One region of the Idiomarina sp. genome, then DNA from elsewhere that is predicted to be linked to it. Evidence: predicted binding sites of a transcription regulator. Region 1 holds the regulator's gene; the other holds the start of a gene.

The links. The regulator sigma-54, encoded in region 1, starts transcription at its own class of promoters, with help from an activator protein. The targets are predictions, from matches to a motif close to GTTGGCACGNNNNTNGNNT.
Region 2: flgF (flagellar basal-body rod protein FlgF) is a predicted target of sigma-54. The motif match lies at 5,415-5,433, and genes of this name have one in related genera.

What each region holds. Positions count from the first base shown of each region.
Region 1 covers NZ_CP080268.1:2,697,146-2,712,561, reverse strand. Annotated here, with positions in the region: gene mlaE (lipid asymmetry maintenance ABC transporter permease subunit MlaE) at 1-684, opposite strand, end outside; gene KZ771_RS13125 (ATP-binding cassette domain-containing protein) at 684-1,484, opposite strand; gene KZ771_RS13120 (TetR/AcrR family transcriptional regulator) at 1,587-2,141, opposite strand; gene KZ771_RS13115 (KpsF/GutQ family sugar-phosphate isomerase) at 2,299-3,276, shown strand; gene kdsC (3-deoxy-manno-octulosonate-8-phosphatase KdsC) at 3,282-3,830, shown strand; gene lptC (LPS export ABC transporter periplasmic protein LptC) at 3,827-4,387, shown strand; gene lptA (lipopolysaccharide transport periplasmic protein LptA) at 4,359-4,892, shown strand; gene lptB (LPS export ABC transporter ATP-binding protein) at 4,896-5,621, shown strand; gene KZ771_RS13090 (RNA polymerase factor sigma-54) at 5,665-7,131, shown strand; gene hpf (ribosome hibernation promoting factor) at 7,160-7,447, shown strand; gene ptsN (PTS IIA-like nitrogen regulatory protein PtsN) at 7,450-7,920, shown strand; gene rapZ (RNase adapter RapZ) at 7,911-8,756, shown strand; gene KZ771_RS13070 (HPr family phosphocarrier protein) at 8,769-9,044, shown strand; gene mgtE (magnesium transporter) at 9,047-10,411, shown strand; gene pmbA (metalloprotease PmbA) at 10,424-11,770, opposite strand; gene yjgA (ribosome biogenesis factor YjgA) at 11,836-12,357, shown strand; gene tldD (metalloprotease TldD) at 12,376-13,821, opposite strand; gene KZ771_RS13045 (carbon-nitrogen hydrolase family protein) at 13,834-14,673, opposite strand; gene KZ771_RS13040 (YhdP family protein) at 14,633-15,416, opposite strand, start outside.
Region 2 covers NZ_CP080268.1:1,533,539-1,548,954, reverse strand. Annotated here, with positions in the region: gene KZ771_RS07630 (chemotaxis protein CheV) at 114-1,058, shown strand; gene KZ771_RS07625 (protein-glutamate O-methyltransferase CheR) at 1,095-1,928, shown strand; gene flgB (flagellar basal body rod protein FlgB) at 2,213-2,611, shown strand; gene flgC (flagellar basal body rod protein FlgC) at 2,640-3,092, shown strand; gene KZ771_RS07610 (flagellar hook assembly protein FlgD) at 3,119-3,802, shown strand; gene flgE (flagellar hook protein FlgE) at 3,818-5,197, shown strand; gene flgF (flagellar basal-body rod protein FlgF) at 5,485-6,228, shown strand; gene flgG (flagellar basal-body rod protein FlgG) at 6,264-7,052, shown strand; gene flgH (flagellar basal body L-ring protein FlgH) at 7,084-7,758, shown strand; gene KZ771_RS07585 (flagellar basal body P-ring protein FlgI) at 7,771-8,871, shown strand; gene flgJ (flagellar assembly peptidoglycan hydrolase FlgJ) at 8,852-9,802, shown strand; gene flgK (flagellar hook-associated protein FlgK) at 9,893-11,932, shown strand; gene flgL (flagellar hook-associated protein FlgL) at 11,939-13,153, shown strand; gene KZ771_RS07565 (flagellin) at 13,556-15,145, shown strand.

The DNA of each region.
Region 1 (15,416 bases):
ACCGGCAGAGGTTGGCACCGCGCGATATCCTTTATAAAGAGCAATCCAGGTAACAACAAAAGCAAATACGATGGACTTAAGTATCCCGTTTAACAGATCGTCATACCAATCGACAGACGACTGCATAACCGACCAGAAGGCACCTTCGTCGACTCCCAGCCAGCCTGAACCAACCAAATAGCCACCGTAAATACCTACTGCTGAGAATATCAGCGCTAACAACGGCATACTGACAAAGCCCGCCCAAAAACGCGGTGCAACAACGCGCCGCAGCGGATCAACCGCCATCATTTCCAGGCTCGACAACTGCTCAGTTGCTTTCATTAATCCAATTTCAGCTGTAAGCGCAGAACCTGCACGTCCCGCAAATAATAGCGCTGTGACAACCGGCCCCAGCTCACGCAACAGCGACAGAGCGACCATGGGCCCCAACGACTGTTCGGCGCCATAGTCAACCAAAATGGTGTAACCTTGTAAGCCCAGTACCATGCCGATAAACAGGCCACTGACAATAATAATTAACAGCGATAATACGCCAACCACATACATTTGCTGAATAAAAAGAGGCAATGACTTACGTGGATTTGGCTTACCAATAAGCGCATTCATCAGCATCGCCAGTGCGTAACCAATTCCGGCAACTTGATCCAACGACTTCTTACCCAGACGACGTAGCATTTCCATTATTGCGCCCCCTTTAGCAAATCCGTTGCAAAGTCGTCGTCACTGTAATGGAACGCAACCGGTCCATCGGCTTCGCCATGCAAAAACTGTTTAACAATAGCCGTACTGTCGCTTAACAGAGCTTTCGGCTCACCTTCTGCAACCACGCGTTTGTCGGCAATAATATAAGCGTAGTCTGCAATACTGAGCACTTCATCGACATCGTGTGTTACTACAATCGAGGTTAAGCCAAGTGAGTCATTGAGTGACTTAATTAGTTTGACTATAACGCCCATTGAAATAGGGTCCTGCCCGGCAAAAGGTTCGTCATACATAATTAAATCCGGGTCCAACGCAATGGCACGTGCTAACGCCGCCCTTCGCGCCATGCCACCGGATAGCTCAGCCGGCATCAGATGACGTGCGCCGCGCAATCCGACGGCTTCAAGCTTCATAATGACAATGCTACGAATGAGTGTTTCAGGTAAGTCGGTATGTTCACGCAGCGGAAACGCAACGTTGTCAAAAACACTCATGTCGGTAAACAATGCGCCGCTTTGGAATAACATACTCATGCGCTTGCGCAGTTCATACAACGGCTTTCGTGACAACGCCGGTACTTCCTCACCAGCCACCTTTATGCTGCCCGAGGTTGGTTTTAACTGGCCACCGATCAAGCGCAGTAATGTCGTTTTACCGATGCCACTGGGGCCCATCACAGCAACTGTTTTGCCTTTCGGCACAGTTAATGACAAGCCTTCATATATTGAACGCTCGCCATGGGCAAAATGCACATTGTTCAGCTCAACAAAATTGCTCACTGTGCTTCCTGTTTTTTAGTTTCTATTAAGCTTACGTAGTTTAGCCTGTAAGCGTCTAATCAATAACTGTAAAAATGTTGCAAAACGTATCAGTTAATCGAATCAATCGGTGTCGCCGATACTATCAACCAAAACCATTAATTTTTGCGCAAACTGCTCTCGATCGGCCTGGCAGTGCTGGCACAATTGCAATTGCTCAAATAAACGCGCACCGTGAACTGAGAAAAACAATAATTCCGCCAACTGCGAATCCGCTGTGGCGTTTTTTATCGTCTCAAACGTTTGTCGCACGTGGCTTTGTAATGGCTCAAGTAATTCAGGGTTATTAGCAGCTACGGCTAACATACCGCTACTGAGCTGTGCACACTCGGCGTCACTATTTAACGAGGCCAGCAATATGCTTTTTAGTTCTTTACGCGGGTCATCATTGAGTTGATCACGAAAATGCGCGCGTAACTGGTCAAATTGCGCCACCATACGCTCTAACATGGCAGCCAATAGCGCGTCTTTATTGGCAAAGTGGTAAAGTAACCCGCCTTTGCTAATGCCGGTTTCCTGGCACAAGGCATCGAACGTCAAATGCGCTGCGCCCTGCTCGGCAACAAGCTTTTCCGCTGCACCGATAATCACGTCACGACTACTTGGACGACCTGCCATAGAATTCAGCCACCTTTTATAAACCGTCTGGATGGTATAGTAATTAAAATATGCCATAAAAGCAATAGCCGAAAGTTCACAGAACTGACTTCATGGTAGGCACAGATAGGTCAAATAACGTATCATTAAGCTAAGCAACAGAATTAGGAAAAAAAGCATGCAGCAAATCACCGAAGATTTTAAAGCACTCGGTAAAGAAGTGCTTGAAATTGAACGGCAAGCTATCGACGATCTACAACAGTATCTCGATGTCAATTTTGACCGTGCCTGTCAGACGTTATTTGACTGTCGCGGACGCGTTATTGTAATCGGGATGGGCAAATCAGGTCATATCGGCGGCAAAATTGCTGCCACCCTGGCATCGACAGGAACCCCATCGTTTTTTGTGCACCCCGGCGAAGCGAGCCACGGCGATTTGGGCATGGTCACCGAGCATGATGTTGTTATCGCAATATCCAATAGCGGCGAGACGGCTGAGGTCTTAAACATTATTCCGGTGATAAAACGCCTGGGCGTTAAACTGGTAGCCATGACCGGCAATCCTGAGTCGACGTTAAGCCGCCTTGCCGACGTTCATGTGTGTATTAAAGTCGAGCAGGAGGCCTGCCCGTTGGGCTTGGCGCCAACGGCTTCAACCACTGCTACGCTGGTTATGGGTGACGCCTTGGCTGTTGCATTGCTTAAAGCCCGCGGCTTTACCGCAGACGACTTTGCCTTATCACACCCGGGGGGCTCGCTGGGTAAACGCCTGCTACTGCGCTTGCAAGACGTGATGCATACAGGTGAGCGAGTTCCCGTTACGCATAAATCAGCATTGATTAGCGAAGCCCTGTTAGAGATGTCACGCAAAGGCCTGGGCATGACGGCTATCGTTGACGATAACCAGCGGTTGGCAGGGATTTTTACTGACGGTGACCTGCGCCGTATTCTTGATAATCGCATTGATGTGCATAGTACCGGTATCAGCCAGGTTATGACGCGCTCCTGCACCACCGCCAATGCCGATATGTTAGCCGCGCAAGCGTTAAAGCTTATGCAGGACCGTAAAATCAACGGCCTCATCATTATTGACGAAGACGGCAAACCGGTCGGCGCGATGAATATGCATGATTTACTGCAGGCTGGAGTGGTCTAATGAAAATGATCAACACCTGGTACGGCGACATTGAGCAATCGTTACTGGATAAATTCCGGCAGGTACGATTACTTATCCTGGACGTCGATGGCGTGTTTTCGGATGGACGTATTTACTTAGGTAACGACGGCGAAGAATTCAAAGCCTTTCATACCCGTGACGGCTTTGGCATGAAAGCGCTGGCCAATGCCGGCTTCGAGACCGCTGTTATTACCGGTCGCGAGTCATACATTGTTGAACGCCGCATGCAGCATTTAAGTGTCGGACATATTTTTCAGGGCCAGTCGGACAAAACAGTCGCTTACCAGCAGTTATTACAGCAGCTTTCGCTGCATGACAGTCAGGTGGCTTATGTTGGCGACGATGTTCCGGATTTAGCATTGATTCAACGCTGCGGCCTGGGTATCGCCGTTAATGACGCGCATCCAGCGGTGCAGCAGGGAGCCGATTACATTACCCGTTGTGTCGGTGGTCACGGTGCGGTGCGAGAAGTTTGTGACCTACTGCTATTAGCTAACGGTCAATTACGTCAAGCCGAGGGAATTAGTCTGTGAACAGACGTGTCGCGCTAATCTTACTGCTACTTTTTGGTGCCGGGGTACTATTGGTCTGGCGCCCATTCAGCAGTGGCGACGGCGAAGGCAGTGAGCGACGCTCGCAAGTCATGCAGCCCGACTTCACCGCACGCGGCTTGCAGACACGTTTATTTGAGTCCGGCGGTGACTTAGCACACCAGCTAGATGCCGAAGGCATGGCGCATTATATCCAAATTGGCTTGACCGAGCTGACTCAGCCCACCTACACGGTATACACCCAGGATGACTTAGCAACATGGCAGATCAGCGCCGAGCAAGGTACATTTTACGATGACCAAACGCTGATTCTGGAACGCGGAGTTGAAATCATTTCGCTACAGCCTGATACTGCAATACAAAGGGTAATTACAGAATACCTGGTTATCGATATGGCAGCTGAAAGTATGCGTACCGACTATCCAGTAACGTTATTTGGTCCGCAATTAACTATCCGTGGAGATGGTTTAAAAGCTGACCTATATGCTGAAAAGATGGAGTTAAATCGACATGTTAAGACCGTATTTGAGCCTCGTTAGCGGCCTTGTTGTGCTGTTCAGTAGCGCCGTATTTGCACAGGGCGAAGCGGACTTTTCTAAAGCGATTGAGCTGACAGCCGGCCATGAAGAACTGGATATCAAAAATAATAAGTTGTTGCTAACCGATAACGTAACAGTAACCCAGGGGTCGCTTGTCATAAAAGCCGACCGCCTTGAAGCGCTGCGTAATAACGAGCAGCAAGCAGATACCTTCATTGCCGAAGGAAACCCTGCAACCTATACCCAGCAACTAGAAGACGGCTCAACTATCAGCGCTCAAGCGCAACGTATTACCTACTATCAGGCGCGCGAAGTGCTTGAACTCGTGGGTGATGCGCAAGTATCCCAGGGTGCCAGCCGCTCTAGTGCGCAGATTATTACCTATGACCTCGCCAAACAAACCTTAAGCGCCAGCGGCGAGGGCTCAGAGAACAACCGGGTAACAACCATTTTTACGCCCACCAAAAAGGACGACAACGACGACCAAAACGGGGGCAATCGCTAACTTATGGCTACGCTTTCGGTTCGTCATTTAGCAAAAAGTTACAAACGTCGGCAAGTGGTTAAAGATGTCAGCCTGGAGGTTAGTCAGGGCCAGATCATCGGCTTGTTGGGCCCTAACGGCGCAGGTAAAACGACCACCTTCTATATGATTGTGGGTTTGGTTAATAGTGATAAAGGCCAGATTTATCTGGATGACACTGACCTAACGCTGTTGCCTATGCACGAGCGAGCACGCCGGGGGATTGGCTATTTGCCACAGGAGTCGTCGATATTCCGCAAACTGTCAGTACGCGACAACCTGATGGCCATTTTAGAAACTCGAAAATCGCTAAGCGCGGTTGAGCGTGAAGAAAAAGTTGATGCGCTACTGGAAGAATTCCACATTGGCCATATCGCCAACAGCCTGGGGATGAGCCTGTCCGGAGGCGAGCGTCGCCGGGTAGAAATTGCACGGGCGCTGGCAGCTGATCCCACCTTTATTTTACTGGATGAACCCTTTGCCGGTGTCGACCCGATTTCAGTCTTAGACATCAAAAAAATTATCGAACATTTAAAAAATCGCGGTATTGGCGTGCTAATTACTGATCACAACGTGCGCGAAACACTCTCGGTTTGTGAACACGCTTACATTGTCAGTCACGGCCAGTTGATTGCCAGTGGTGACGCAGACAGTATATTATCAAACCAACAGGTTAAAGATGTTTACCTCGGCGAACAATTTACGCTGTAAGCCTATTCAGTAACGACTGATGCGAGAGCCGGGAGCCTAACGTATGCGACAAAGTCTTCAGCTAAAAATGGGTCAGCAATTAACCATGACCCCACAGTTACAACAAGCAATTCGCTTGTTGCAATTGTCATCGCTTGATTTGCAGCAGGAGATCCAGGAAGCACTCGATAGCAACCCACTGCTGGACGTCGAATCGGATATCTCAGATGGCGGCGCAGATGGTAAGGCACATAACGCGTCATCACGCGACCGTGACGATAGCCAACAAGAAACCTCCGACGTATTAAAAAAAGACCAGTTGCCTGATGACCTGCCGGTCGACAGCAGCTGGGATGATACCTATACCTCGTCCACGCCAGCATCGATGACCAGCGGTAACGGAAAAAGTTTTGAGGGCGAAATGGACGTGTACCAGGGCGAAACCAGCGAAACACTGCAGGATCATTTACTGTGGCAAATGCAGCTGTCGCACTTCAGCGATGAAGACACCGCCATTGCCGAAGCGATCATCGAATCTATTAATGATAATGGTTATCTCACCTCAAGTATCGACGAGCTAGTTGATGCGGTCGGTCTCGATGAGGTTGGCCAGGAAGAAATCTGTATGGTGCTGAAACGCATACAGCATTTTGATCCCGTGGGCGTTGGCGCGCGCGACGTTGCTGAGTGTTTAACTATACAGTTGCAGCAACTAGTAGAAGAAAGCCCGTTAAGAACACAAACGATAGAGCTCGTTCAGCAACACATGGAATTACTCGGCAACCGTGATTACCGCACGATTATGCGCAAAATGCGCCTGTCTGAGGCAGAGCTAAAAGCTTGTATGCAGTTAATCCAACAGTTACATCCTCACCCCGGCGAACAAGTGGCGCAAAAACCGGTGGAGTACGTTATTCCGGATGTGTCTGTGGTAAAAAAACAAGGCCGCTGGGTGGTCGAATTAAATCCTGACAGCGTACCTAAATTAAAGGTTAATGAAGAATACGCGGCGCTTAGCAAAGCGGCCAAATCCGAGGCTGACTGCAACTACATAAAATCGCATACCCAGGAGGCGCGCTGGTTTATTAAAAGTCTGGAAAGTCGCAACGATACCCTACTTAAAGTTGCAAACTGTATCGTGCAGCGCCAGCAAGGCTTTTTCGAGTACGGCGAAGAGGCTATGAAGCCCATGGTTCTTAACGATGTCGCCGAAGCAGTAGAGATGCATGAGAGTACAATTTCGCGGGTGACGACACAGAAGTATTTGCATAGCCCCCGCGGTGTTTTTGAGTTGAAATATTTTTTCTCCAGTCACGTCAACACAGAGGCAGGAGGTGAGTGTTCAAGTACTGCTATTCGTGCTTTAATTAAGAAGTTAGTGGCGGCAGAAAATCGCGCCAAACCATTGAGTGACAGTAAAATTGCTGAACTCATTGCGGAGCAGGGAATCAAAGTGGCAAGGAGGACCATTGCAAAGTATCGGGAGTCGCTTAACATCGCGTCCTCGAGCCAACGCAAGAGTCTGCTTTAAATCGTGTAGCTATAAGAAGGAAGACGTTATGCAAATAAATTTGACCGGTCATCACATTGATATTACTGACGCACTGCGTGACTATGTAGATACTAAGTTCGCTAAGTTAGAGCGACATTTCGACCACATTAACAATGTGCACGTCATCCTTAAGGTTGAGAAAACGGATCAAATCGCCGAAGCGAATTTGCACGTTAACGGCGGCGAAATTTTTGCCGACGCCAAACACGAAGATATGTATGCGGCAATTGATGGCTTAATTGATAAGCTCGATCGCCAGGTTATTAAACACAAAGAGAAACTCAAAAAGCATTAATCATGCAACTGTCTGAACTATTAAGCCCCGACTGCACCAAGTGTGCAGTCGAGGGTGCCAGCAAAAAGCGTTTACTCGAGGCTATTAGCCAAATTGCGGCCCCCAAATTGGTCGGCATTACTCGCCACGATATTTTCGAAAGCTTGTTGAATCGGGAGCGTTTAGGCAGTACCGGAATTGGGCTGGGTATTGCCATTCCTCACGGTCGGCTTGCCAATGCCACACAACCTGTCGCTGTGTTACTGACGTTAGAAAAACCTATCGAATTTGATGCTATCGACAATCAGCCCGTGGATATTATTTTTGCCTTACTGGTGCCTGAATCAGAGCACGAAAATCACCTACAAACGCTTGCCGCGGTTGCCCGCCGTATGAACGATAAAGTCTGTACTCGCGCGCTACGACAAGCCGAATCTGACAAAGATCTCTATGACATCTTTGTTGACGAGAGTAACGACGGATCATGCAGCTAATTATTGTTAGTGGCCGTTCGGGCTCAGGCAAAACTATCGCGCTAAGGGTGCTTGAAGATTTAGGTTACTATTGCGTTGATAATTTGCCGATTGCGCTGCTGCCTACCCTGGTTCATGCCGTAATGGCTCAGTATGACCGTATAGCTATTAGCATTGATGTTCGTAACCTGCCAGAGAATTCAGAAGAACTGTTAGAATCGCTCGACTTTTTACCCTCAGACGTTGAGCCGGAAATTCTGTTTATTGACGCGGATGATCAAACACTACTGCAACGCTTCGGCGAAACACGTCGCTTGCATCCGCTGTCGCAAAAAGAGCTACCGCTAACTGACGCTCTGCAGCTTGAGCACAAAGTGCTTGAGCCAATTATGGAGCGTGCCACCTGGCGTATCGACAGCAGTAATTTGTCGTTACATCAGTTAAGTGAGCAGGTCACTGAAAGGGTGTTAGGCAAAGCCGAGAAAAAACTCATTATCGTATTTCAGTCGTTTGGCTTTAAATACGGTTTACCCAAAGACGCTGACTTTGTATTTGACGCCCGTATTTTGCCAAATCCTCATTGGCAACCCGAGCTCAAATTGTTATCAGGACTGGACGAAGACGTACAACATTACTTTCGGCAACAACCGTTGGTGGCGAAATACATCCATCAAGTCGAAAACTTCCTTGCCACCTGGATTCCGCATTTTCAGCGCAGTAATCGCAGCTATTTAACCATCGCAACAGGCTGTACCGGCGGACAACATCGCTCGGTCTATATCACCGAGCAATTGGCTGAACGGTTTAAACAAACAGCGATAAATGTTCAGGTTCGACACCGCGAAACCAAAAAATAGCACAGGTGAGCTATGACAATACATTGTAAAACCCTGATTATTCGTAATAAACTTGGGTTGCATGCACGAGCCGCCACCAAACTCGCACAATTAACACAACGTTTTGACGCGACCATCACCGTAGAACAAGATGGCCAGAAGGTGGATGCTGCCAGCGTTATGTGCCTGATGCTATTAGCCGGCAAACAAGGCAAGGAGGTAGAGGTATGCGCCGACGGCGAGGATGCGGAAGCCGCCCTGGCTGCCATTACCGGACTATTTGCACAGCGCTTTGAGGAAGAACAATAACCATGATCGCCGAGCTGTCCGATAAAGAATATGCCATGCAGCGTATTCAAGAGGTTAATGCTGCCTTAGCGGACGGTATGTACGTGGCTGCGCGGCGTATGCTGCACAATATGCCAGCCTGCGACGTGGCATTACTGCTGGAGTCTTCACCGCCGAAGAACCGGGCGATAGTCTGGAAACTGGTTGATGTTGACGAACACGGTGAAATTCTAGAAGAACTATCTGAAGAAGTTCAGAAGTCGATAATCCGGCAGATGGCCCCGGAGCGACTGGCTGCAGCAACCGAGGGCATGGATACCGATGACCTTGCCTATGTTCTGCGAGGCCTGCCCGACCAGGTTTATCAAGAAGTATTAAAATCAATGGACGAGCGCGACCGCGAACGCGCCGAGACCGCGCTTTCGTATGATGAAGATAGTGCCGGCGGTATTATGAATACCGACACTATCACAGTTCGTGCGGACGTTACCGTTGATGTTGTATTGCGTTATTTACGCCTTAAAGGCGAACTGCCGGAAGCGACTGACATGCTTTATGTCGCCGATCGCAACGACAAACTGATCGGTGAAATTTCGCTTGCCCGATTGGTTACCGTCGATCCCAGTCGGCTGGTCAGCGATATCATGTCGGCGGATGTCGTTAGTGTCCCGGTTGATATGGACGAAACCGAAGTCGCCAAATTATTCGAGCGCTTTGACTGGGTATCAGCACCTGTAGTTGATTCCGAACAACAGCTTGTTGGTCGTATTACCATTGATGACGTGGTCGATATTATCCGCGAAGAGGCTCAACACTCGATGCTGAGCATGGCGGGTTTAGAAGATGATGAAGACACCTTTGCCCCGGTTCTGAAAAGTACCCGCCGCCGCACCGTATGGTTAGCGATTAATTTGGTAACGGCTTTACTGGCTGCCATGGTCAGCTCGCTGTTCGAAGACATTCTTGCGCAAATGGCCGTACTAGCCATTCTTAACACCATTGTGCCCAGCATGGGCGGTATTGCCGGTAGCCAGACGTTAACGCTGGTCATTCGTGGTATGGCATTGGGTCATATCGGCACCAGCAACTCGCGCTGGCTGATCGGTAAAGAACTTGCAATAGGTGCCCTCAACGGCGTCATTTGGTCTATTTTGATTGCCGCTGTGGTAGCACTATGGATGCAAAGCTGGCTGGTGGGGGCAATTATTGCGTTTGCAATGATGGCCAACCTACTGGCAGCGGCACTCGCAGGTGTTACTGTGCCGATGATTTTGAAGAAGTTCGACATTGATCCGGCGCTGGCAGGCGGTGTTATCCTGACAACAGTCACGGACGTGGTAGGTATTTTTGCCTTCCTTGGCACAGCAACCCTGTTACTTTCGGCTTAGGCTATTAGTGAACTAAACACCGGCAATACGAAGCTCATCTAATAACACTGACCCCGTGTGTAACGCGTGACGTTTATCAACATCGCCACCAATTTCGACGATATTTGCCAGCATGTCTTTGAGATTACCGGCGATGGTTATCTCTTCTACCGGGTACTGAATTTCGCCGTTTTCGACCCAGAAGCCGCCGGCACCACGCGAATAGTCACCGTTGACCAGGTTAACGCCCTGCCCCATGAGCTCAGTTACTAATAGTCCGGTACCCATTTGCTGGCACAACTGCTGCAGGGTCTTATCTGAGTGCGTCATGCGCCAATTATGAATACCACCCGCATGACCGGTTGGCTGGCGGTTAAGTTTGCGCGCCGCATAGCTAGTCAGTAAGTAGGTCTGTAGTACGCCGTCCTTAATAATATCGCGCGCCTGCGTCGCTAAGCCTTCATTGTCGAAGGGACTGCTGGCTAAACCGCCAACAATCAGTGGATCTTCGTGAATAGTCAGCCATTCCGGCAGAATTTGAGTATCTAGTGCATCCAGTAAAAAGCTCGACTTGCGATAAAGGTTGCCACCACTAATCGCGGCCACTAAATGGCCGAACAGACTACCGGCGACATCAGCCCTAAAAATGACCGGTACTTTGGCGGTATCAATTTTACGAGCACCCAACCGCGACAACGTCTCACTGGCCGCATCCTCAGCGACTTTTTCGGCTTGCTCCAGCTCATCGGTTTTACGCGCCACGGTATAACTCATGTCGCGCTGCATTTTGCCATCTTGCTCGGCAATTAACACACAGCCTAAATTATGCCGTGACTGCAAATAACCGCCCAGAAAGCCATGACTGTTGCCATACACTTTAAATCCGGTATGTGAGCCGTACTGCGCACCATCAGAATTAACAATACGCTTATCCAGTGATAGCGCGTGGCGCTCGCAACGCAGTGCTTGTTCAATGGCATATTCCGGACTTTGGTCGCCCGGATGACATAAATCCAGCTCTGGAATATCGCCCGCCATTAACGCTTGCGGTGCGAGCCCGTTAAATTCATCAGCCGATGTGTGCTTAGCAATTTCACAGGCTTTTTTTACTGCTGCATGAATTGCCTCAGAAGACAAATCAGTGGTCGACGCTGAACCTTTTTGGTGATCTCGATAGACTGAAATGCCCAAAGCACCGTCTTGATTAAATTCGACGGTTTCGACTTCGCCCATACGAGTACCGACGGAAATTCCGCTACTTTTACTAATTGAGCACTCAGCACTGGTCGCGCCCAACTTGCCTGCAATAGCTAAAGCCTCTGCTACGGCATCTTCGACCTGTTGCATCTGTTGTTGCAACTCTGCGCGTTGTAATTTCAAAAAGCACTCCTTAAACCGCAAAAACTGTTAAAATAACCGCTTAATTACTTGTAAGACGATAAACTATGACAGCACCTGATAACGATACTGATTACACCAGCGATGATGACCAGCACATCAGCAAGTCGCAAATTAAACGCGAAGCTGAAGCACTGCAAAAGCTCGGTACTGATTTAATTAAGCTAACCGACACTCAACTTAAGCAAATACCGTTGGACGACGAATTGCGTGATGCCATTTTGCTGGCCCGCCGTATTCAGAAAAAGCACGAAGGCTTTCGCCGTCAATTACAATTTATCGGTAAACTCATGCGCCAGCGTGATCCCGCTCCTGTTCAAGCCGCACTTGATGATCTCAACGGTCGCCATCAAAAAGAAGTAGCCGAATTCCATGAGATAGAGCAGTGGCGTGACCGAATCGTTCAAGAAGGCGCAGTGGCCATTGACGAATTTTGTCAGCAATATCCGCAAGCCAGTCGCGACGAATTGTTAAGCTTGCATGGCGAACACCTACAACAGCAGGAGCATAACAAACCGCCGATGGCGTCACGCCGGGTTTTCGTTATATTGCGTAAGATCATGCGCTAGCTGTTGCTCAGTTACGCTTTACTCAGTACCGCCCACGGTCATGGCATCAAGCTTTAACGTGGGCTGTCCAACCCCGACCGGCACGCTCTGCCCATCTTTGCCACACACACCAACGCCCTCGTCTAAGGCCAGATCATTACCGACCATAGACACCTGCGACATCGCTTCCGGGCCATTACCAATCAAGGTTGCGCCCTTAACCGGCGTGGTGATTTTACCGTCTTCAATCAAATAAGCTTCGGATGCTGAAAACACAAACTGCCCGGAGGTGATATCCACCTGTCCACCAGCAAAATGAGGCGCATAAATACCACGTTTAACGCTGGCGATAATTTCTTCCGGCTGGTGTTCGCCGGCCAGCATGTAGGTATTGGTCATGCGCGGCATTGGCAAATGCGCATAGCTCTCGCGTCGGCCATTCCCGGTTACCGGCATTCCCATCAGGCGGGCATTCATTTTGTCCTGCATATACCCTTTTAGCACGCCCTTTTCGATCAGCACGTTGTAGCCACTTTCAGTGCCTTCGTCATCAATACTCATCGAGCCACGGCGGTCACCCAGGGTTCCGTCATCGACTATGGTGCATAGCTCCGAGGCAACTTTTTCACCTATTTTACCGGAGTACGCAGACGACCCTTTGCGATTAAAATCGCCTTCCAGTCCGTGTCCCACAGCCTCGTGCAACAAGACTCCCGGCCAGCCTGAGCCCAGCACCACCGGCATCGTCCCGGCCGGGGCAGGAATCGCCTCCAGATTAACCAACGCCTGGCGTACCGCTTCTTCAGCGAAGGTCTGCCATCTGGGCTTACCATCAACCAATAAAAAGTAGTCGTATCCAACACGGGCGCCACCGCCGGCTGTACCGCGTTCGCGACGACCATTATGTTCGGCGATCACGCTACAGTTTAGCCGCACTAACGGTCGCGTATCGGCCGCCAGAGTACCGTCAGTAGCAGCCACTGCAACATCATCAAAGCTCGCTGCCAGGCTTACCACCACTTGTGACACACGGGCATCTTGAGCCCGCGCATGGGCATCAACTTGTTTCAATAACGCTATTTTGTCGCCCTCGGTCATCGACGACAACGGATTAATTGCTTGATAGCGCGCAGTAACCTGTTTGGATTGCAACGGTTTAGCTACTTTACTTTGACCCTGTCGAGATATACCTCGGGCAGCCTCGCATGTCCGCTTCAGCGCCGATAATGTAATTTCATCAGCGTAGGCAAAGCCGGTTTTTTCGCCCTGAACGGCGCGCACACCCATCCCTGTCTCGATGTGGTACGCACCATCTTTTATTATTCCGTCCTCCAAAACCCAAGATTCATTGACGCTATTCTGAAGGTAGATGTCGGCGAAATCGATATCGCCGCTATAGAGTGTGGCAAGCGCTTGTTGCAACGCTTGTTCATCAATATCCCACTCGCTTAACCATGTTAGTGGCGATTGACTGTGTTGTGTCATGAAACCTCTTTGTTACTTCTTTAGCGAAACATCGATACGGCTTTGTTCCGCAACGGGCATCTGTTGCCGAATTTGGGTTACCGCGTCGCCGTTATAGTCAGCACTTATCACTCCCTCGCCATCTGCTTGTTCGGCAATGATCTCACCCCAGGCATTAACGATAATTGAATGGCCATAAGTGCGACGACCATTCTCATGTTCTCCGACCTGACCGGGAGCCACCATATAAACCTGCTGCTCGATAGCCCGCGAGCGAACTAATGTGTGCCAGTGCGCACGCCCGGTGACTTGGGTGAACGCGGACGGTAACACGATGATCTCAGCACCAGCCTGGCGCAACGCTTTAAATAATTCAGGAAAGCGCACATCATAACATACCGCCAAGCCCACCACAGCAAAGCCACAATCGATGGTTACAATCGAATTGCCCGGCTGGGTCCATTTAGACTCGCGGTACTGCTTTGTGTTGTCTGCAACATCGACATCAAATAAATGAATCTTGTCGTAACGGCCTAAACGCTCACCGTCGGGTCCGTATGCCAGACAGGCTGCAGCAAAGCGCTTGCCCTCATCAGCACCACTGCCTTGCAGGGGGATAGTCCCGGCAATCAAGGTAATTTGATGCTTTTTCGCGATAGCAGCCAATCGCTCCTGCACAGGGCCTTGTCCATCCGGTTCCGCCATCGCTAATTGCGCTTTGTCACCGGCACCAAAACAACTAAATGCCTCAGGTAAAACGACCAACTGAGGCCGGTTTTTAGGTAAGTCAGCCGCAAGTGCTTCTACTTTTGCCAGATTTTGCTCCGGCGTTTTAAGGCTGGTTAGCTGGATTGCCGTTAGAACGGGATGCATCGTTGCCCTCCTCAAGCTGCTGGCTTTGCGGCTCTGATTCTAGTTGCGGAATATCAACTGGTCGACTATCACGCTCAACCTCTGTTACCTGTGGGTTATCGATAGTACCAGTGACTTGATAACGCAACTGTGAAATAACTTCTGCGTCCTGTAACACCTTATCAATCAACAAGGCGGCAAGTCCACTGGGCGGGTTAACCATCCACGCCAGTATCACCGGCAAACTTGAGGTCACTTTTGGTGCATAGGTTAAATGATAATCTAATGCGTTGGTTACCAGGTTAGTAGTGCCGGTAATCTCCATGTTCCCGGCAGAGCCCAGTAGTTGGGTATCGTTGGTGGTTGCAATGCCATTAGCTAGCTGCACGCTCCCGCTGAGCTCGGTATAAAACATGCCTTGCGAAAAGATGTCACGAAAATCGAGGGTTAGCTTGCGTAAAATGCCATCTAGGCTCAATAGCGAAAATAATCGCGCACCGCCGTCACTTACCTCGGCGAGGTAGCCTTGCCCTAGTTGCCACTGCATAGAGCCGCCCAAGCTGGTAAAGTCAACTTGATGCGGATGGCCCTGCCAATTTAAGCCAAACTCAAGCGTTGCGGAACTGTCTCGTATGGCCGTTTCTAAACCGTATTCACGCAGCAGATCACCAAAATCTTCACTTTGTAAGTTACCACTGATTTGCGTTACCGGGTTACCGTCAGCAACCAGCCAATAACCGGACGCCTGTAAGCTTGAATTATTG
Region 2 (15,416 bases), 1.2 Mb from region 1:
AGAGAATGTAATTAACGTCAAGTTTTTGTCACTGACGTTACGGCACCACGAGTTACAATAGCTTAAGCAAGGAGCATGCCAGCGGTCAGCCTGCTCCGATAAAAGGAGTGAACATGGCGAGTATCCTGGACTCGGTAAACCAACGCACACAGATGGTCGGCCAAAATCGGCTGGAATTATTACTGTTTAGACTGGCCGGCAAACAGCGTTTTGGTATTAACGTATTTAAAGTGCGCGAAGTACTGCCGTGCCCCAAGTTAACGGCTATGCCACATCGCAATCGTTTGGTTCGGGGGATTGCCCATATTCGTGGTCAGGCTATCTCGATTATTGACTTGAGCATGGCCACCGGGGGACCGGAAATTACCGACCTTCAAAACCGTTTTATTATCATCGCCGAGTATAACCGCACGGTGCAGGGCTTTTTAGTCGGAGGGGTTGATCGCATTATCAATATCAACTGGGAAGAGATCCTGCCGCCGCCAAAAGGCACAGGCCGTGACGCCTATCTGACCGCGGTCACCGAAATAGACAAAGAATTGGTCGAAATTATCGACGTCGAGCGTATTTTGGCCGACATCACCCCGGTTAATACCGACATCAGCGAAGAAGTCGCTAATCAGCCCATTAACGTGGCGAAAGAAAACTTGACGATATTGATCACCGACGATTCGGCCGTGGCGCGTGGCCAGATCAAGCGTGCATTGCAGTCTCTTGATATTCCAATGGAAATCAAAAAGAACGGCAAAGAAGCGCTGGACTGGTTAAAAGAAAAGGCTCAGGAAGTCGATGGCGATGTGCACCCGCACGTGCCGGTGCTGGTCTCTGACGTAGAAATGCCGGTTATGGATGGCTATACCCTGACTGCCGAAATCAAAGCCGATCCCAAACTCGCCGGTGTTCATGTTATTCTGCATACGTCGTTGAGTGGGGTGTTTAACCAAGCTATGGTTAAAAAGGTGGGCGCCGATGACTTTATCGCCAAATTCCACCCCGATGAGCTGGCAACTGCCGTTAAAAAATGGCTTAATGCAGAAGCAGACGTCAATATTGAATAAGCTTAATCAGAATAAAAACAACGCAGTAGAGAAAACGTGACCAATAAAGAGCTCAGTCAGTCAGAGTACCAGGAGTTTCGTCAGTTTTTAGAGCATCAGTGCGGTATCGTGCTCGGTGATAACAAGATGTACCTGGTTAAAAGTCGCCTTAGCCCCTTAATGGCAAAATTTAACATCGACTCGCTGTCCGAGTTGGTGAAGAAGTCGATGAAGATCAGCGAGCGTGCACTGCGGGCTACGGTTATCGATGCCATGACCACGAATGAGACACTGTGGTTTCGTGACACCTATCCGTTTGAGATCCTGGCTAACCGAGTGCTGCCGGAATTTAAAAACAATGCGGCACCTGTCAAAATTTGGTCATCGGCCTGTTCTTCAGGGCAGGAGCCGTACTCTATTGCCATGACCTATCTGGAATACAAAGCCAAAAACCCCGGCGGATTAAAAGGCGGCATTCGTATTACCGCCACAGATATATCGAACAAAGTCTTAGACCAATGTGCGGTAGGAGAGTATGACAGCCTTGCAATAGCCCGTGGTCTATCGGCCGAACGGCAAAAGAAATTCTTCACCGAAGGCAGCAAACCCGGTGCCATGAAAGTAAAGAACGAAGTAAAAAGCTTCGTTCAATTTCGACACTTAAACCTGTTAGACAGCTACGCATTACTCGGCAAATTCGACATCATTTTTTGCCGCAACGTACTCATCTACTTTTCCGCCGACGTTAAGCGGAAAATTATTGCCCAATTCCGGCAATCCCTCAATCCCGGCGGCTACCTCTTCCTGGGGGCATCAGAATCAATTTCCGGTCTAACCGACGACTTCGAAATGATCCGCTGCAACCCGGGAATCATTTATCGTCGGCGCTAACGCCGACTGGCCTTTTGCAGCTGCGCTGCGGCTTTTTGCCCTGCGGGCGGCTGTTTGCAACATCGCTGCGCTCGTTGCTGCTTTTTGTGCTGCGCACAGGATTTACCGCCGTCAGGCAAATAGCCTTAGCGGCCGAAGGCAAGCTAAAAACAGCCGTGCCGCAGGCACAAACAGCCGCCCGCAGGGCCAAAGGCCGCAGCGCAGCTGCAAATAGCCGTGCCGAAGGCACACATTGGCACGATCTCTGCATAGTCTCCCCTATCGAAAACACGGGAGACGAAAAAATGGCACTTACCATGGATAACCTCCTTGGCATCCAACAGCACACACTGGGCGTACGTACCCAGCGTGCGGAGATGATTGCCAATAACATCGCTAATGCCGATACCCCTGGATACAAAGCGAAAGGCCTCGATTTTCAGCAAGCGTTGCAGCAAGCGCAGCGTGGCATGGAAAATCATAAGCTAACGCGTACCCACGAAAAACACTTCAATGTCGAAATCAGCCCGGCCGGGCAGGAAAAATTCCGCGTACCCACGCAGCCGGACACGGGCGATGGTAATACGGTCGATGTGCAGTTGGAACAAAACTTGTATGCACAGAACGCATTGGAATATGAAATGACCATGAACTTCCTTGACGGCAAGATCAGTGGTGTCAAAAAAGCGCTTAGCGGCCAGTAATGGTAAAGACCAATCGAGGTAAGTCAGCATGAGCTTATTCAACATTTTTAACATCAGTGGTTCAGCCATGAGCGCGCAGTCAGTGCGACTGAATACCACCGCCAGTAATTTGGCGAACGCAAACTCAGTCAGCAGCAGCGTGGATGATACCTATCGTGCCCGTAACCCGGTTTTTGCAACGGCACTTGCCGATGCCGGAGGTAGCTATCGGGGCGATAGCCTGACCAACCAGTCGCAAGCAGGCCAGGCTGCGGGGGTTAAAGTTAAAGGTATTGTCGAGAGTCAAAAACCACTACAAATCGAATACGCGCCGAATCATCCGATGGCTGACGGCGAGGGGTACATCTACCGCTCCAATGTCAACACCATGGAAGAGATGGCCAACATGATTTCCGCCTCACGCTCTTATCAGAGCAACGTACAAGTAGCGGATACCGCTAAAACCATGACTCAGCGTTTATTACGCCTTGGTCAAGGTTAGTAGACAAGGCTAACAGGAGATAAACGATGGAAAGTGTCAGTAACAACTCCTACGTTGACAGCATGCGCTGGAAAAGGGAGGAAGGAGCACAGTTTGCAGATCCGAGCGAAAAACAAAAACTCGAGCAAGAGGACTTCTTCAAACTGATGACGGAACAGCTGAACATGCAGGATCCGACCAAGCCGGTGGATAATGATCAGATGATTTCGCAAATGACTAACTTTTCGATGGCTGAGGGCATCAGTGAACTGTCGCAACAGTTTACTCAGTTTACCCAGAACATGTCATCGAATCAGGCGCTGCAAGCTTCAACCATGGTGGGTCGTGATGTGCTGGTGCCATCCAACAAAGCATTTGCTAACGCCGGTGAAGGCGCTGATGGAGCAATTGCACTGGAGCAATCCGGCTATAACACCAAAGTCACGGTAAAAGATGAAGTCGGACAGGTGATAAAAACGGTCAGCTTAGGTGATTTAGCCAATGGCCGCCATGATTTTAACTGGGACGGCATGAATGAAGCCGGCGAGCCGGTAAAAGAGGGTGTTTATTCATTTACCGCACAAACAACGATCGGCGGTGAACGGGTGGAAGTGCCACTACAAATGCGAGCAAAAGTTCAGAGTGTGAGTATGGGCTCAGGCGATGGCGTTGTGCTTAATTTGGAAGGATTAGGCGGCATCAAGTTTGGTCAAGTATCAGAGATTAGTTAATCAAAGGGGTGACTTATGTCATTTAGCATAGCTTTAAGCGGTATTTCATCCGCACAAAAAGATTTGGATGTGACGTCTAACAACGTTGCCAACGTCAAAACAACCGGCTTTAAAGGGTCGCGTGCAGAATTTTCTGACGTTTATGCAAATAGTATTTTTAGTGGCTCTGACCAGCAGACCGGTAATGGCGCTGCCACCGCGGCAGTTGCTCAGCAGTTTAGTCAAGGTACGCTGCAGTTTACGCAAAACTCGCTGGATATGGCGATTAGCGGCAACGGCTTTTTTGCCACGACCTCAGGACTGACCGACCAGGATTTTACTTACACACGAGCGGGCGCGTTTAAATTAAACGACTCCAGCTATATCGTTAACAATCAGGGTCAGTTTTTACAAGGCTTCCCGGTTGATCGTGATAGCGGTGCGACGCAGTCAACATCACTGGCGGCATCAGGCCCTATTCGTATTCCTGATTCTGCCGGGGCGCCGTCTGCGACCGAAAACCAGTATCAGTCATTTAACCTCGATGCACGCGCGCCAGGTGTTAGAGTGGCAGAAGGTACCGGACCTACAGCGGTCCCGGGTAATCCTTTTAGTGTTGACGACCCAACCTCTTACACGTCATCAACCTCAACAACGATTTATGATTCGTTGGGTGAGTCGCACGTTTTGACCACCTATTATGTACGCCGTGATTCAAATCAAGCGAGTATTGAGAATAATACCTGGGATATTTACACCGCTGTCGATGGCCAGGTTGTAGACTTTGATAATGGCGGTGCTAGCGCGGAGCCAGCAGAGAATGGCTCCACCGGTGTTCGTGTTCGCTTTGATGAATCAGGTTCACCATTAAATGCTAACGGTAACGGCACTTTTGAGCCCGGTCAGTTGTCACTTTCAGGTGTGCTAAACAACGGCGCCGATGACACCCAACAGATCAATGTGTTCTTCCGTGATCAGTTTGATTCTGAAGGTGAAACAGCGCCGACACAATTTGCTTCTGATTTTAGTGTTAACTTACTGGAGCAGGACGGTACCACCGTCGGTCGCTTAACCAATATTGATATTGCTGAAGATGGCTTGATTTTAGCCAGTTATTCTAATGGTGATGTCAGTTATTTGGGTAAAGTCGCGTTAGTACGCTTCGCCAATGAACAGGGACTTACCCAGTTAGGCAATGCGTCATGGGCAGAGAGTCAGGCATCTGGTATTGCCACCTCTGGTGAGGCAAACTCGGGCGTCTTTGGTGCTGTAGAATCCTCTGCATTAGAGAGTTCTAACGTCGATCTGACCAAAGAACTGGTCGATTTGATTTCAGCCCAGCGGAACTTCCAGGCCAACTCACGGGCACTGGAAATCAACAACGGCCTGCAACAGAACATCTTGCAGATCCGATAGTCGCACCGCGACTATCGGCGCCTTCGTCGCGGCTGTTTATCGGCTCGCTTCGCTCGCCGATGGCTGTTTAAACACAATGAAGGGGCTTGCATCCGCAAGCCCTTTTTTTATGGCTACCGTGCCGCAGGCACACACAACCTCGGCGCAGCCGAACAAAACCGCGCCAAAGGTGCCCAAAACCTCGGCGCAGCCGAGCAGAACCTAGGCGAAGCCGCACATTGGCACGATCTCTGCATTCCATTTAAGCATAAACGTCTAAGTGACAAATTTTTGGCTGGAGGTCAATCATGGACAAAATGCTTTGGATCGCCATGAGCGGTGCCAACGAGAACATGAAAGCCGTATCGCAAAGCGCTAATAACCTGGCTAATGTTAATACCACCGGCTTTAAAGCCGATTTGCAGCAGGCCAGATCAATGCAAGCGTTTGGCGAAGGCTTGCCAACGCGGGTATTTGCACTGACTGAGAGCCCGGGGCAAAACTTTGCCCACGGCGGCATTCAAACGACCGGTCGTAATCTTGACGTCGCAGTCAAAGGACAAGGCTGGCTTGCAGTGCAGGACGCCAACGGCAACGAACGCTACACCCGCAATGGTAGTCTCGAGATAGACGCTGGCGGCATGTTGCGGACCTCATCCGGCGACCCGGTCATGGGCGATGCCGGACCGGTATTAATTCCAATGCCGATAGATTCGTTAACGATTGGCAGTAACGGCAATATTTCGATCCGCCCGCAGGGCGCGCCGGAAGATGCCATGGAGATTGTTGACCGGATTAAACTGGTGGACCCGCCACTGAATAATTTGAAGAAAAACAATGAAGGCTTTTTTGAGTTGAAAGACGGCCAGCAAGCGATCGCTGACGCCAACGTCAAACTCGAAGTCGGCGCACTTGAGGGCAGTAACGTCAATTCTGTTGGCGAAATGACCCAGATGATCATGTTGCAACGACAGTACGAAATGAACGTCAAAATGATGAAAACCGCCGACGAGAATGCGCAACGCGCTGAATCGCTGATGCGCTTAAGTTAATCGCTTAAGTTAATCATAGGTAGAGGAGAATAACGATGAATCCTGCACTGTGGATTAGTAAAACCGGCCTTGATGCGCAACAGCGCGATATCTCGGTTATCTCAAACAACTTGGCGAACGCCAGCACGGTCGGCTTTAAAAAGAGTCGTGCCATTTTCGAGGATTTGCTTTACCAAAACGTTAATCAACCCGGCGGTCAGTCAGCACAAGACGTGGAATTACCCAACGGATTGATGTTGGGCGCGGGTACCAAAGTGGTGGCAACGCAAAAGTCACATACCCAGGGTAACGTGCAAACCACCGATAACTCACTGGATGTGATGATCAACGGCAAAGGCTTTTTTCAGGTTCTGATGCCCGATGGCACCTTGTCGTACACCCGCAACGGGCAGTTCTCAGTTAACGAGGAAGGCACCATGGTGACCTCGGGTAACGGGTATCCCATCGAACCGCAAATTCAGGTGCCCGAAGATGCGATTTCGCTAAGTATCTCGCAAGAAGGTGAGGTTACCGTGCGTCAGCCGGGCAACGCCGATAACGCCGTTATTGGGCAGATGAACCTGGCCAGCTTTATTAATCCGGCGGGCTTAGAGCCGGTCGGGCAAAACTTGTATAAAGAAACAGCAGTCAGTGGCGCGCCACTCGAATCGGTGCCGGGTGTCGATGGCATCGGTACCGTGCGTCAGGGCATGTTAGAAACCTCTAACGTCAACGTGACAGAAGAGTTAGTCAATTTGATTGAAGCACAGCGCGGCTACGAGATGAACTCGAAAGTGATTTCCTCGGTTGACCAAATGCTGAGTTACATCAATCAGCAACTTTAACCTGAGCGTCAATGAATAGGTGGATGATATGATGCGTAGACTCTTGGCAGTTTTTGTAGCAACCGTAATCACCGGGTGTGCAAGCAATGGGCAGAAACCCATGCCGGATGATCCCATGTATGCGCCGGTGCTACCGGAAGAGCGCGCACAACCGGTAGTGCCAGATGGTTCGCTGTTTCAGGCGCAGTACGCAGACAGCCTCTACTCTGATATTAAAGCACGACGGCTGGGCGATATTATTACGGTGAGCTTACAAGAGCGAACCACCGCCAGTAAGTCGTCATCGACCGAAACCACCAAAGACAGTAGTACCGCACTGCCGACCCCACAGCTTTTTGGTCGCGATGTAACCGTTGGCGGTAACCCCTTATCCGCAAGTTTTGGCGGCAACCGCTCGTTCAGCGGCGAGGGTGACTCCGATCAAAGTAACCAACTCAATGGCGAGATCACGGTCACCGTTATCCGTACGCTGGCTAACGGCAACTTAATTGTGCGTGGCGAAAAATGGATGCGCATTAACACCGGCGACGAATATATCCGCTTAACCGGCATGATCCGACCGCAGGACATTAGTGCTGAAAACACCATTCCGTCAACGCGGGTAGCCAATGCGCGTATCGAATACAGCGGTACCGGAACGCTGGCCAACACGCAAGAACAGGGCTGGTTGACGCGCTTTTTCAATAGCCCGATCTGGCCGTTTTAAGGGAGTATGAGCATGTTGCGGTTTCTTAAATTTTTATTAATAACGCTGAGCCTGGCATCGTTGGTAATGCCGGTACAGGCCTCGCGCATAAAAGACATCGCCTCGGTACAGGGCATCCGCGATAACCAGCTGGTCGGTTATGGGCTGGTGGTTGGCCTGCCCGGAACCGGCGAACAAACGCCTTTTACGGACCAGACCTTTCGTACCATGCTCGGTAATTTTGGTATCAATATGCCGTCGGGTGAGCGGCCGAAAATTAATAACGTCGCCGCTGTGGCGGTAACCGCCACTATTCCGCCGTTTGCTAAACCCGGCCAAAAAATCGATGTAACCGTGTCATCCGTCGGTAGTGCCGATAGCTTAACCGGCGGTACCTTAATGCAAACCTTTTTAAAAGGTGCCAATGGCGAAGTGTATGCCGTCGCTCAGGGTAATTTAATCGTTGGCGGTTTGGGCGCCGAGGGCAATGACGGCTCGCGCATCGTGGTGAACACACCAACGGTCGGTCGAATCCCGGGGGGCGCCAGTGTCGAGCGCGAAATCCGTACCTCATTTGGCAATGGTGATTACTTTACCTTTAACCTGCACCAGTCGGACTTTACTACCGCCAAACGTGTCGCCGAGACCATTAACGGCTTAGTTGGTGAAGGAGCAGCACAGGCCATCGACGCGACTTCGGTGCGCGTGCGAGCGCCGCGGGATTTAGGCCAGCGTGTCAGCTATATGTCGACACTCGAGAATTTAGAGGTCGAGCAGGCGATGGGTTCAGCTAAAATCATCGTCAACGCCCGCACCGGCACCGTGGTGGTGGGTCAAAACGTCGAGCTACGCCCGGCAGCGGTAGCGCACGGTAATATGCAGGTAACCATTGCCGAAAACGCCCAGGTCGATCAACCCAACCCATTTGGCGATGGCGAAACCGTGGTAACGCCACAGAGTATTATCGATGTGCAGCAGGACGATGCCCGCATGTTTGTATTCCAACCCGGCACCACATTAAATGATTTAGTCAGAGCAGTGAATCAAATCGGCGCGGCACCCGGCGATATGATCGCCGTGCTGGAAGCGTTGAAGCAAGCAGGAGCAATTTCCGGTGAGCTCATCGTCATTTAATACCAATCACGGGGTTAATGCACAAGCCTCCGCCGCGTTAGATAACCACGCGCTGGATAGTTTGCGCGAAAAAGCCTTTGGCGAAGATAAAAATGAAGCGCTAAAGGCCGCAGCCCAACAGTTCGAAGCCATATTTTTGAATATGGTGATGGGCAGTATGCGCAAAGCCAACGAGGTCTTTGCTAAAGACAATATTCTGGATAGTCGCTACACCAATATGTACCGTGACATGTACGACCAACAATTAACCTCAGAGCTGTCGTCCCAAGGCTCTCTGGGACTAGCGGACTTGATGGTGAAGCAATTAAGTCAGCAGGGCGGTATTCAGACCACTGAACGAGTCGGCGGTGAGCTTACCGACCCACGTGCTGCGGTGCTGCATCGCAATAAAACACGCAGTGATCAGGGCGGGGTTGATGCCGGTTTATTTTACGGCGACCACCGGGTTAATACGATAAAGGTCGGCCAGCAGCCGCAACAGGTTAATTCGGTCGATGATTTTATTGCGCTGATTAAGCCGCACGCCGAACAAGTGGCGGACGAAACCGGTTTGCCGGCCAAAGCGCTGATAGCGCAAGCGGCACTGGAAACCGGCTGGGGCCAGCGCATCGTGCCCGGACGCCATGGCGGCTCCAGTAACAATCTGTTCAATATTAAAGCCGATCAACGCTGGTCAGGTGACAAATCCCATGTCAACACACTGGAATACGACGGCATGACCGCGGGCAAACAAAAAGCCGCATTCAGAAGCTATGTAAACCTTGAGCAAAGTCTGCACGATTATGCTAATTTTATAACACAACATCCCCGCTACCAGCGGGCAGTGGCTGCTGAACAGCCTGAGCAATACGCAGAGCAACTGCAACAAGCCGGCTATGCAACCGACCCGCACTATGCCGACAAACTGAAAACCATAATGCAACGGTTGTAACGGCAGGCGGCAAAAAGTTGCCGTCCAGGCTCAACTTTTTTGCCGCGATGCCGATATACGCATAGTGCAGTAATTTAAGGAGTGACCCTAATGGCGTCATTTGACTTGTTAAGCAAAGGTCAGAATGCAATTTTAGCGCATCAGCGTGCATTGCAGATCACCGGCCAAAATATCAACAATATCAATAACCCCGGCTATGTCAGAGAGCGCCCGGAGTATATTGGTAATGAGTATGGTGGGCTACGTAACGTCGAGTCACGCCGCATGATAGACGAATACATTTTTGGTCAGCTTAACCGCAGTCGCATGGACACCTCATTTCAGCAGGGGCGCTTAGATCAGGCACAACCATTAGACTCTTTGCTGGGTAACACCGAAAGCAGCATCAATCAGTCGATCACTAACTTTTTTAATAGCGTACAAGACGCCAATAACGACCCGTCATCAATCACCAACCGCCAGGTGGTGTTGAGCGAAGCTGATGGCATGATGACGCGAATTAACGACTTCTCACGCTATTTAAATGATCAAGAAACGATCGTTAACGAGCGCGTGCGCGATTCGGTTGGGCAAATTAACACCATTGCCGAAAATATCGCCGACCTGAATAACGAATTAAAATTCGGCTCATCGGCAGTTAAAGGCTACGATGCCAACGCCTTAAAAAACCAGCGCGACCAAGAGCTTGAGAAGCTCTCAGAGCTAGTTGATTTTACGGTCGTACCCAGTGACTCCGACGCCATTCAAATTAACCTGAAAAACGGCAGCCCATTGGTGCTAAAAGATGGACGTTATAACGTCATCACTACATCCGGCGCGCCGGATACCGGCCGTATCCAGTTAGGTATTGAATCGACCAATAGCGGCGACCCCACCACCTTCTCGTTAAAATCAGATTCATTAGGTTCAGCAATTGGTGGCTATTTAGATTACCGCGATAATGTGTTGTTACCCACTCAACGTCGGGTCGGGCAAATGGCGCTGCGTGTTGCCGATGTCATGAATACACAAAATCAAAAAGGCATGGATCTGGACAACCAGCTGGGTAGCAAATTATTTGACCTGAGCCAGACCGGCGTGCGCGGGTTGGATTTTGCCGGTAACCAGGGCGATGCCAATATCAACGTTAAACTGCTAGAAGGCAACAGCGAGCAATTAACCTCAGACAACCTACTGATTGAAAAAGTCGATGCCGATACCTTTCGCGTGACCGCCGCTGACGGCGAGGGCAACCCGATTGCCGGCGCCGAACCGGTCGAAGTCGACTTTAGCGGTGGTGATACCGCCATCGACGTGCCGGAATACGGCATTCAGTTGTCATCAAATGATTTTAGCGCCGCGGCTGACGGCGATAAGTTTTTAGCCAAACCCACCGAAGACATCGCCAAAGATATTGCGATAGCGATTGAACGGCCGCAAGACTTAGCACTGGCATCGCCGATACGGGTGGCTAATGACAATGGCAATAAAGGCGAAGCGCAAATAGAGCTTGAAGGTATCAACGGCACCAGTAACTTTTTCGATAAAGCGAACCGAAGCCTGGCCGATGGCGCACCAATCGGCGCAGCCATCAACAGTGTCAGTGGCGGCACGTATAATGTCAGCATTGAACGTAAAAACGGCAGTGCCATCACCTTTGATACCAACTCGCTGGAAAATCTGGTGTCGCAGGCTAATGCACAGCAGACACCCGCACCCTTTGGCGACGAGCCAGTCGATGTGGAGTTCTCGTTAAGTGGCACACCAGAAGCCGGCGATAGCTTTAGCCTGGAATACAACACCGATGGTTTTGATGATAACCGCAACGGCCTGGCGCTGGTAGAAACACAACGGGAAGCGCAAGTGCGTCGCTCAGCGGTTGATAATGATCAACCGACGCTGACCTTTGCCGAAAGCTATTCGCGCGTGGTGTCGGATGTCGGTAGCTTTGTCGCACAAGGGCAAACCCGACTGCAGTCAGCACAAGCGATAGAAGCACAAAACCAGGCTATGTACGAAGCCAAATCCGGGGTCAACCTGGAAGAAGAAGCCGCCAACCTGATCCAGTTTGAGCGTGCTTACAACGCTGCCGCCCGCATTATAACCGTGGCGCAGCGGACCTTTGATAGTTTACTGAATGCAGTGGGGTAATCAGCGATGCGTATAAGTACTAATTTAGTCTATCAACGCGGTTTAGAAAGCCTGCAACGGTCCGAAAATGCGTTGTACAAGGTACAGCAACAGCTGACCCGGCAAACCAAATTATTATCACCATCGGACGATCCGATTGCCAACGCACAGGTGATGAACATTAATAACTCGCTGGCGCAAAACGAGCAGTTTATGCGCAACAGTGTCACGCTGGAAAACGGTCTACGTCAGTCAGAAGGGGCCTTAAACAGCGTTAATGATTCGATGCTGCGGGCACGCGAACTGACCGCCGGAGCCATCAACGGCAGTTACGGCCCGGAAGATCGCCAGGCCGTTGCTAAAGAACTCCGTGCCATCGAAAAACAATTGTTCGACCAAGCGAATTCGCGCGACGCTCAGGGTGAATACCTGTTTTCCGGTTACCAGAGCCGTAAACAACCGATGGAATTCAACACCGCGACTGATTCATATCAATATGTCGGCGATCAAGGGCAGCGCGAGTTACAACTATCACCGAGCCTTAAATTAGCGGCTAACGAACCGGGTAACAAGCCCTTTGCAGCGGTCTCTCAGCGTGTCGATTTAGACGTTGATGCCGGCGCTGAACAGTTAGAGAAGCTAAAAGTGACCGATCGTGACGCCTTCGTGGCATTTACTGAAGGCCAGCAAGACGCCGGCGCATCGGCGGACTTAGCGATCAGTTTTGATGGTAGCGGCGGCTACACCATCGCCGACGGCGACGGAAATGCACTGGATACGGGCACATTGAGCGAAGGCAAACTCAGCTTTAACGGCCTGGAACTGTCGTTTGATCCGGAAAACCTGCCGGCTAACGGCGACACCATCGAAATCGGCAATAACTCCGGTGAATCGCAAAACGCCATCACCCTCATCCGCGACCTGGCCAGCGCACTAGAAGGTAAAGGCGTCGATGGACAGTGGCAAGATCAAGCGCAATGGGCGCTGGACGATTTGAACACCGCCATGGATAGCGTCGTCGGCACCCAAGCCGACATCGGCGCACGTATAAATGTGATGGAAGCCACCCGCGAATCCATCCGCGAATCCGACGTCGTTAATCAAACCGCCCGCGCCGAGCTATCCGATGTGGATTATAACGAAGCTGTGACTGAACTGGTGAAAAATGAGACCTTGTATCAGGCTTCGCAGCAGGTTTTTTCGCGGATTAATCAGTTGAGTTTGTTTGATTACGTGCAGTAAACCTTGAGCTTGGATGCGGGCTGCGCCCGCAGGCTGTGATGGCGCTCGCTGCGCTTGCGCCAGGCCTTGTACGCATCGCTTCGCTCTGCGTGGCTGTGTAAAAGCAAAACGAATGCAGACTGTCGGTTGTGCACGGCCGCATGGCGCGAAGCGCACATGCGCAAAGCCTGCGGCAAGCGCAGCGAGCCCCATCCTAACCTGGCGGCGAAGCCGCCATCCCCACTGAATTCCCCCCGGTCAAAAAAAATTCAAATATTTTCTAAAGGTTCCTAATACCTCGCCGATACCCTTTACGAGAGGAAATTTTAATCAGGCAAAACACGACGCCGAATCGTTCCTCCAGCTTGGCGACACAACTTTGGTAACACCAAGCTTTCGTTTAAAACTAAGGGAGCATGCAACATGGCTTTATATGTAAACACCAACGTCAGCTCGATCAACGCACAGAATCAGCTGGTACAATCAGGCAATAAGCTTGACCAAGCTTTCGAACGTTTGTCGTCAGGCCTTCGTATCAACAGCGCAGCCGACGACGCCGCCGGTCTACAAATTTCAAACCGTCTGACCTCACAGGTCAATGGTCTAAACGTAGCCACCCGTAACGCTAACGACGGCGTATCATTGGTTCAGACCGCTGAAGGCGCGATGTCAGAATCAACCAACATCTTGCAGCGTATGCGTGAACTAGCACTGCAGTCAGCTAACGGTTCAAACAGTGATGAGGATCGGGGGGCGTTGCAGAAAGAAATTTCTTCTTTACAGTCTGAATTAACCCGTATTTCAGAAACTACCTCGTTTGGTGGTCAAAACCTATTGGATGGCAGTTTTGGTTCCAGAGACTTCCAAGTAGGATCTCAGTCTAATCAAACAATTGGTTTTGAGCTAGCAGACATCTCAGCTTCAGCAATAGGCGCAGTCGGTAAGGGCATTGACGGGACCTCGATAAGCAACCTTGGTATAGCAGGGACTCGAACCACACCATTGGAATTCGGGGAAGGTGATGCATTCGAAGTTAGTATCGACGGTACTACATCTGACATAAGTTTAAGTAACGGCATGTCCGCAAAAGACTTAGCGGGAGAATTAAACAAAGTTGACGGGGTTACCGGTGTTGCCGCACAGAACGTGACTGAACTATCATTTGGTTCGAACACCACCGGCAGTGATTCGTTAACCCTAACGATCGCAGGAGTTACTGTCGCCGATGATATTACAGTCGCTGCAGGCGCAACCCCAAACGCAGACGAGACAGTTGCAGATATCTTCAGTAAGTTAGACGGAGCCGCTATCTCAGAGTTAGAAGAAAAAGGTATAACAGTAACGCAAGAATCAAACGCCGGTACCGATTCGGATGACAGAATAATTGTGACCGATAGCGCCGGCAACAATGTGGACATTAGTATGTCTATCACTGGTGGTGGTACCGATGGGCTAACCGGAAACATCCAGTCTCGCGATGCAGATGGCAACGTAACAGGTGGTACTGAAACGGTAACAGCAGGAACTAATGCTTCAGCATCAGCGAGCGTGGAAACGACAGGTTTCCTCGATTTCTCTAGTGCGACTGTTTCATCTGATTCAAGCATAGTGAACTTTAAAACGACTAAAGACGCCACCAGCAGTGGTTTCAATACTGCAGCTATTGATGATAATGCGACTTTAACTGCTGAAAAGCTCAATTCAGTTGAAAATATTAACATTGATACTCAGGGCGGAGCTCAGTCAGCCATTGACGTGATTGATGGTGCTATTGCTCAAATTGATGGTCAGCGTGCTGACTTAGGTGCTGTTCAAAATCGGTTTGAGAGCACGATTTCAAACTTGAGCAATATCTCTGAAAACGTATCAGCAGCTCGTTCACGTGTACGTGACGCGGATTTCGCGGCAGAGACTGCTAAATTGACTCAGGCGCAGATCATTCAGCAGGCGTCAACTACTATCCTGGCGCAGGCTAACCAGCGTCCTCAGGCTGCTCTGTCACTGTTGGGTTAATAACCTACAATGACTTAATCAGTCTAAAGCAATACAGACGGCTCCTTCGGGGGCCGTTTTTTTTTGCTCTGAGCTTGGATGCGGGCTGCGCCCGCAGGCTGTGATGTTACTCGCTCCGCTCGTAACAGGCTGTGCGCGCGACCGCTTCGCGGCGCGCGGCTATGCACAATCCGCTCGTACACAGCCGCATGGCGCGAAGCGCATATGCACACAGCCTGCGGCAAGCGCAGCGAGCCGCATCCCGACCTGGCGGCGAAGCCGCCATCCAACC